Regions from separate parts of the Exiguobacterium sp. s34 genome, predicted to be linked through region 1. Evidence: riboswitches for the same ligand, from Rfam matches in the RefSeq annotation. Region 1 holds a riboswitch; the other holds the start of a gene.
The links. Region 1 has a riboswitch for FMN ahead of KNO87_RS12115 (ECF transporter S component). Riboswitches for the same ligand answer to the same signal wherever they lie in the genome.
Positions count from the first base shown of each region.

Region 2: it holds a riboswitch for FMN, as region 1 does, so the genes downstream of both, ribD (bifunctional diaminohydroxyphosphoribosylaminopyrimidine deaminase/5-amino-6-(5-phosphoribosylamino)uracil reductase RibD) here and KNO87_RS12115 (ECF transporter S component) in region 1, are expected to answer to the same signal.

Region 1 is NZ_JACSKE010000005.1:200,827-205,065, forward strand. Features, by position in the region: gene KNO87_RS12095 (NAD(P)/FAD-dependent oxidoreductase) at 1-487, shown strand, start outside; gene KNO87_RS12100 (NAD-dependent epimerase/dehydratase family protein) at 527-1,381, opposite strand; gene KNO87_RS12105 (hypothetical protein) at 1,510-1,749, shown strand; gene KNO87_RS12110 (HesB/IscA family protein) at 1,785-2,141, opposite strand; FMN riboswitch at 2,240-2,382, shown strand; gene KNO87_RS12115 (ECF transporter S component) at 2,546-3,133, shown strand; gene KNO87_RS12120 (nucleotidyltransferase family protein) at 3,205-3,765, shown strand; gene KNO87_RS12125 (NupC/NupG family nucleoside CNT transporter) at 3,818-4,239, opposite strand, start outside.
Region 2 is NZ_JACSKE010000001.1:139,470-143,708, reverse strand. Features, by position in the region: gene KNO87_RS00770 (undecaprenyl-diphosphate phosphatase) at 380-1,192, shown strand; FMN riboswitch at 1,273-1,414, shown strand; gene ribD (bifunctional diaminohydroxyphosphoribosylaminopyrimidine deaminase/5-amino-6-(5-phosphoribosylamino)uracil reductase RibD) at 1,569-2,633, shown strand; gene ribE (riboflavin synthase) at 2,633-3,274, shown strand; gene ribB (3,4-dihydroxy-2-butanone-4-phosphate synthase) at 3,274-4,239, shown strand, end outside.

The sequences.
Region 1 (4,239 bases):
GGCGCTCATGCTTGAAGGGATTGCGAAAGAAGTACACATCGTCCACCGTCGCGACCGCTTCCGTGCTCACGAACATACGGTCGAGCAGATGAGAGCATCGACGATTAACGTCCTTACCCCATACAACATCGAGTCACTTTCAGGTGAGACACACATCGAATCTGTCGAACTGACAGATAAAGACGGTGAGTCGAAAATCGTTGAAATTGATGATTTGATTTGTAACTACGGATTCGTTTCATCTCTTGGTCCAATCAAGAACTGGGGAATGGAATTCGAGAAGAACACAATCCGTGTCGACTCACGTATGGAAACGACAGTCGCTGGCATCTTCGCTTGTGGTGATATCGCCACATACGAAGGAAAAGTGAAGTTGATCGCAACAGGTTTCGGTGAAGCCCCAATCGCTATCAACCAAGTAAAACAACTTGTGGACCCGACTGCTCGTCACCCACAACACTCGACATCTGTATTTGCCGGGAAATAATCATCAATCCTCTGTGGACCGTATCCACAGAGGATTTTTTTATTTCCGCATCGTCTGAATGATGACCCGGTCAATCCAGTCATCCAACTGCGTGAAGACGTAGCCCGCTTTTTTCGCTTCAGCGATTGACATGTAATAGTCGACATCCGAATCATATGGGGACGACTCCCCGTCTTTTATAATATGGACCGGTTTTCCGACGTGATGACCGATCCGTTCCATCAGAGCACCCATGGAGATCAGACCGTCACTTGCCGCGTTGAATGGACCCGTCACGTTCGCGCGTCCTACCCATTCTAAAAATGCCGCTGCTTCCGCACTCGAAATGAAGCCCATCTTCGCTTCCGGATGATGCAAGACAACCGGTTCCTCGTTACGAATCGCATCCACATAAAATTTGAGTCGATCTGTATAATCGTCCGGCCCTAAGACAATCGGCAGGCGAACGGTCGCGACCGGGAACGAGGCCCGGTGGAAGAAGAACGATTCGGCCTCTCGCTTTCCTTGTCCGTAATCATGCTCGGCTTCTAGATGATATTCATAATGGAGCGGATTGAAGTCACTCTCTTTTAAGTCAGGACCCGGAGCATACACCGACATCGTAGACGTCAATACATATTTCCCCACTTTGTCCATGAACGCGTCCGACGCAATCTTTGCCTGATACGGCGTAAAACAAATATTGTCGTAGACGAGGTCGTACCGTTCGCGTGCCAAGTCTTTCATCGTTGCGACCGATTGCCGATCTCCTTTGATCGAACGTATCCCTTCGGCTTCTGGCACTTGCAGTTGCCCTCTCGTCACAATCGTCACATCGTCCCCCGCCTCCGCGAGTCGCAAGGCAAGTCGTTTCCCGAAATAGCGTGACCCTCCGAATATCAATACTTTTCTCATGACCCTCAATCCTCCATTTTGTAATGACGTCCCTACTCATTTTCCCTTCAAAGAAACAGACTAATCTACCACTTTCACACGTTTTCTTGCTATTGTTATAAGTAAAGACTCGTTAGGGGGACCTGAATATGCATCAAATCATGCTAGAAAAAGGATGGACTTACGAATTGCCGCCACAGTATGCGATTTATCAGAGCTTATCAGACTTCAGTCGTTATTCCGTCCTCGACCAAGAAGAGGAGAGCGTTTGCTCATTCCGAATCACGAATGACACGTGTACAATCACGGGCTTTCGACCTTGGCAGCACCATATCGAACTCGATGTCACCGCTAAAGTGATTCGTTTGATTTTGACAGAAGAAGAATAAAGAACCGATCGCGAGTGCGATCGGTTCTTTATTCTTTAACATTCTCCTGGTGTACCGGCGTTCGTTGCCGTACGGAAACTTGAGCCGCATCCACACGTGGCGATCGCATTCGGGTTTTTAATCGTAAAGCCTCCGCCGAGCATCGACTGCTTATAGTCGATCTCAAGTCCATCGACGACACCATGATCCACTTCAGCGACGATGACGCGGACACCATGATGATCAAATTGAACATCTTTGTCCGTTTTCTCCTCATCAAAGCCCATTCCATATGAAAGTCCTGTACATCCGCCACCTTGGACCTTTACTCGCAAATATTGTGCATCCGGGCGTTCGGTCTGTTTCATCATCTCTTGTACTTGAAGTGCTGCTGATTCTGTCAAATGAATCATCTGAACTCCTCCTCATTTTATCTTCATTTCAAGTCAATTGACTTGTAGTTTTGTGCATTATCTTGTATAACTAAACTGTAACAAAAAAAATTAAATCGTTCCATCTTCGGGGCAGGGTGAAATTCCCGACCGGCGGTATTGAAGAATTTATTCTTCTCAGCCCGTGAGCGAGCAAGGCGTTGCTTGCTGATTTCGTGAGATTCGAAAGCCGACAGTATAGTCTGGATGGGAGAAGATGGCGGCATCCGACCGATATCCGGATGTTTTCTTTGACGTGGACTCTTCCACCTCGGAAAACATCTATTTCGTATGCGCGTAAACTCTCCCGATTGTCTTCATTGCAATCGGGTTTTTATATGCGACGGGTGCCATTCATCGAGGAGCGACCTAAAGGAGAGATTCTGATGAAAACTACGCGCAACAAACGACTGACAACAATGGTGACTTTGGCGATGCTCGGGACGATTTCGTTCGTACTCATGCTATTCAACTTCCCGCTCCCATTTTTACCGCCATTCCTCAAAGTGGACTTTAGTGACATTCCTGCACTCATTGCCGGGATCGTCTTTTCACCACTCGCAGGTGTCGTGGTCGTCGGATTGAAAAACGTCTTGTATTATGTCTTTAACGGTGGCGGTGTCCCGGTCGGAGAAGTCGCAAACTTCTTCGCAGGTGTCGCATTCATGTACCCGGTCGCATGGTTCTATCACAAACGGAAGACGAACAAAGCACTCGCTTCTGGACTACTCGCCGGTACAATCACAATGGCACTCAGCCTCGCCATCTTAAACTATCTCGTCATCTTGCCAGCCTATGCTTTCTTCTTCGGAATGGCAGACATGGCCGATCCGGCCGTGAAGACGGACCTCGTCCTTTACGGGATTTTACCGTTCAACTTGATTAAAGCGATCTTGATCAGCGCACTCTTCGTTCCACTCTTCTTGAAATTGAAGCCGTGGATCGAACGTCAACGTGTACAGCTTCAAGCGTAATCGATATACAAGCATCTAGGCATTGCCTAGGTGCTTTTTCTAAATCCTATTGATCAGAAGGAGTTTGATTGATGAAACATGAACAGGACTTGATCCATTTCTTACAGCAAGATGCAGAACTCATGAAGCACCTTCGCACCGTCGCTACTCTTCATCTACCAGACTGGTGGATTTGCGCGGGCTATATCCGCGCAAAAATATGGGATCATCTCCACGGATACGATACTCCGACACAAACAGACGATGTGGATGTGATTTATTTCGACCCTACCCAGCCAGAAGAAGCAATCGAGAAAGAGTTAGAGCAGACGTTGTATCAACGAGATCCAGACATGCCTTGGTCTGTCAAAAACCAAGCAAGAATGCATCATGTGAACCATCTGCCTCCGTATACCTCATCAATCGATGCGCTAGCCCATTTCCCCGAAACTGTGACAGCAATCGGGGTACGTCTCAATTTAGACGGTGAGCTCATTCTCTCAGCACCCTATGGCGTTCAAGACCTTCTCACACTACAAGTTAGACCTACACCGTATTTTGAAACAAGCACCTCAAAACATCCAATCTACTTGAAACGAATGGCTCAAAAAAATTGGCCAGCTCAATGGCCGAACGTCAAATTGTATACATAATTCCTACGTTAAAAAACGCGACCACCGAAGTGATCGCGTTTTCTTATATCGATTAGAGAAGAAGTCCAGCCAATGTAGCTGACATCAAGTTTGCAAGCGTACCTGCGAGAATCGCGAGAACACCCATACGTGCGATGTCACCACGACGGTTTGGCGCCATACCACCAAGACCACCGAGAAGGATCGCGAGTGACGAGATGTTTGCGAAACCACAAAGTGCAAATGCGATCATTGCTTCTGTACGAGCTGACAAATCACCAGAACCGATGATTGGTGCGAACTCAGAGAATGCAACGAATTCGTTCAAAACTAGTTTTTGACCGAGGAAGCTACCGAATTGTACAGCATCTGCCCACGGCACACCAATGACAAACGCGAGTGGTGCGAACACATAACCAAGAATCAATTCGAGTGACAAGCTATCGAATCCGAAGAGTCCGCCGACTGAACCGAGGATCAAGTTAACGAGCGCAA
Region 2 (4,239 bases), on a different contig from region 1:
GGATGGTTTTTCGGATTTATTAACGTGATTTTGAAAATTTTTAAACATATTCTAAGAAATGGATAGGTCTAAAGTCACAGATAAAGATTTCAAAAAATGGTAACAGTTCTATTACAAATTAAATCGAATTTCGAGATAAATGTAAACAAAAAGTTTTAATCAACCAAAAATGTCATATTTTTATAAAAAAGTACCCAACTGGAGAAATGGGGTCATCGCCTTCGCTCCAGATGAGTACCCTTCTATAATAAATTTAATTTTCAGACTAATCAATCGAATATTGAAATTACATCAAAAAATTTTTAACAGCTGGTCAACGAAAGTCCAATTCTGCTAAAATAGGCGCATTGAGTGAAAAACAGAAAAGAGGATTACCATTATGACAGTTTGGTTATTTTATACGTTGCTCGGATTGATCCAGGGATTCACGGAGCCGATTCCGATTTCATCAAGTGGACATCTTGTTATCTTCCAAGAATTATTTAACATCGACTTGCCGGGATTGTCATTTGAAGTTTTCGTAAACTTTGCTTCGCTCCTCGCGGTTTTGACGGTCTATCGTAAAGATGTCATCCGTCTCATCGTCAGTTTATGGACGTTCCTATTCAAGAAGGACCGAACGGAAGAAACGATGGTCGATGTGAAGTTTATCGGCTTGCTCCTCGTCGCAACGGTTCCAGCCGGTGTCCTCGGTGTCATTTTCGGCGACTGGATCGGAGAAGTACTCGGTGGCGTCGCGACGGTCGGATATACGCTCATCATCACAGGTCTCGCGCTTTGGTTCATTCGAAATATGCGCGGGAATAAAGGGGACGGCGGTATCACGTTACGTGACGCCATCTTGATTGGGCTCGCCCAAGCGGTAGCACTTATCCCAGGCATCAGTCGCTCTGGGGCGACCATCGTCATGGCGATGTTACTCGGGATCAAGCAGGAATCAGCACTTCGTTTCTCATTCTTCCTGTTCATCCCGATCAGTCTCGGAACGATGATTTTGGACGGTCCGGCTTTGTTTACGAACCCGGAGACGAGTGACTTGTTCGGCCCGCTCATCTTGGCGTTCATCGCCTCGTATGCGTTGACTGCGATTTCGTTGAAGTGGTTCCAACACGTCATGGCCAAAGGCGAACTGAAGTATTTCTCATATTATTGCTGGATTGTCGGGCTTCTTGTCGTCCTCTTTCTCGCATAATCGAGGCGCTACTCTCACGAGTGGCGCTTTTTGTTTTGCGAAATAAAAACAATTGCGATACAGTAAATCTGTACAAACAAATATTCCTTCGGGGTCGGGTGAAATTCCCAACCGGCGGTGATGGGCCATGCCCTAAGTCCGTGACCCGGGCGCACGTGTGCGAACGGTGGATCTAGTGAGACTCTAGAGCCGACAGTATAGTCTGGATGGGAGAAGGAACAAAAAACAGGTCCGCGTGACCTGTGCTTCGTCGTACGCTTTTCTGTAAAGAAAACGTTTATTTGGCTTGTTCAAAAGCGACGAAAACCCTCCCACCAAGACCCTAAGGACCTTTCCTTAGGGTCTTTTGTTTGTACGGAAAAAAGGAGGGAGAACGATGAAACAGTACATGAAACAGGCCATCCAATTGGCGAAATCGGCCGATGGACAGACTGGGGCGAACCCGCTCGTCGGTGCCGTTCTCGTCAAAGACGGTCGCATCGTCGGGCTAGGCGCCCATCTCAAGGCGGGCGAACCGCATGCCGAGGTTCATGCAATCAAGATGGCAGGTGCGGCAGCGAACGGAGCAACACTTTTCGTCACGCTTGAGCCGTGCTCGCATCACGGGAAAACACCACCGTGCGCCGACTTGATTGTAGAGTCCGGGATCAAACGGGTCGTCATCGCCATGGAGGACCCGAACCCGCTCGTTGCCGGAAAAGGAATCATGCGTCTCCGGTCGGCTGGGGTCGAGGTCGAAGTCGGACTGCTTGAAGATGAAGCAAAGGAATTGAATCCAGCGTTCTTGCGAGCGCTCGAGACGAAACGACCGTACGTCATCTTAAAGACGGCGACGAGCCTCGACGGGAAAGTTGCCTTGGAGTCGGGTGAGAGCCAGTGGGTGACGAGTTCGGAAGCTCGTCGTGACGTTCATGAACTACGCGCGACAGTCGATGCGATTTTGACGGGGATTGGAACGGTGCTCGCCGATGATCCGGCACTGACCGTTCGATTGGACCGAGAGACACGTCAGCCGAAGCGAGTCGTCCTCGACCGTGATCTTCGCTTGCCACTCGCGAGCACGCTTGCTCGAACGGCTGAAGACGTACCGGTCCTCCTGTTCACTTCGTCAGACGATGAAGAGAGACGGGAACGGGCGCGTGCTATGGGCATCGAGCTATTCGATTATACGTCACTCGGGAGCATGCTCGAGACATTGTACGCGAACGGGGTTGGGCGCTTGTTGGTGGAGGCGGGACCGACGCTTGTCACGTCCCTTCTTGACGGAGGGTATGTCGATGAATGGGTCGCCTATCAATCACCGCGCGTATTCGGCGGAAAGAACGGCATCTATCGCTCGCAGCAGGAAGGCTCGATCGATGCGATTGCTCGCTTTGGCATTCATCAGGTCGAGACGATTGGACCTGATCTGAAAGTCGTCCTTCGAAAGGGGGCGCTCTGATGTTTACCGGAATCGTAGAAGAAATCGGTTCGGTCAAAGCGGTGAAGCGAAATGGACCGTCCTTACGGCTCGTCCTGTCAGGTACGAAAGTGCTCGAGGACGTGAAGGTCGGGGACAGCATTGCGGTGAACGGGATTTGTCTGACGGTCACGACGTTTGACGCGTCGACGTTCGCTGTTGATGTGATGCCAGAGACGTTGAAGGCCTCCAGTTTAGATGGGGTCAAGCCGGGCACACGAGTCAATCTGGAGCGGGCGATGCCAGCGGACGGACGATTCGGTGGGCATTTCGTGTCCGGACACGTCGACGGCGTCGGACGCATCGCCAAGAAACGTCCGCTCGCGAATGCCGTATATGTCGACATTCAATGCGACCGTTCGCTTCTTTCATACATCGTGCCGAAGGGATCGATTTCTGTGGACGGGACAAGTCTGACCGTATTTGACGTATCAGAACGTGGATTTACCCTGTCCTTGATCCCGCACACGTATAGCGAGACCGTTCTCGGATCGAAGCATGTCGGCGACTCTGTCAATTTGGAATGTGATCTGTTAGCAAAATATATGGAAAAATTAGTCGGACAGTCGAAGATGACACTCGAGTCTTTGGCGTCACAAGGTTATGGAAAGGCGGGATGGTAATGTTTGATTCGATCGATCGAGCGATTGAGGAGTTAAGACGCGGACGTCCCATCATCGTTGTCGATGACGAGGACCGTGAGAATGAAGGTGACTTTGTCGTGCTCGGTGACAAGATGACACCTGAGACGATGAACTTTTTAATCACGGAAGGAAAAGGACTCGTCTGTGCAGCCGTCGCCGAAGAAGTCGCGGCACGCCTTGACCTTGTGCCAATGGTGACGAACAGTACGGACCCACATGGGACGGCATTTACGGTCAGTGTTGACCATGTCGATTCGACGACAGGCATCTCTGCGAGCGAGCGCTCCCATACCGTTCGCGAATTGGCGAATCCGTCATCACGTCCGTCTGACTTTCAACGCCCAGGACACCTTTTCCCACTCATCGCCAAAAAAGGAGGCGTCTCCGTGCGCCGTGGCCATACGGAAGCGTCCGTCGATTTGGCACGACTTGCAGGCAGTGAACCGGTAGCCGTCATCTGTGAAATCATTCGTGAAGACGGGGAGATGGCCCGCGTACCGGACTTGGTGCAAGTCGCCAAACGTCATGAATTGGCCTTCATCACAATCGAGGCATTGGTCCGATATATGGAGACAGACCTTGTCACGCGCGAAGCGGACGTGTCACTTCCCTCATCGAAAGGCGCGTTTCGGATGATCGGATACGCGAATCGGTTCGACCGACACGAGCACGTCGCTCTCGTGACCGAGACGCTGTCGGACGTCCCGCTCGTTCGAATTCATTCGGAATGTTTGACGGGAGACGTCTTCGGGTCGTTCCGATGTGATTGCGGTCCACAACTCGATGCTGCTATCGGTCGAATCGAACAGGAGTCGGGCATCGTCCTTTATATGCGCCAAGAAGGACGAGGGATCGGACTCGTGAACAAATTGAAAGCATACGCCTTGCAAGAGGAAGGGTTAGACACGGTCGAGGCGAACGAGGCGCTCGGATTTCATCCCGAC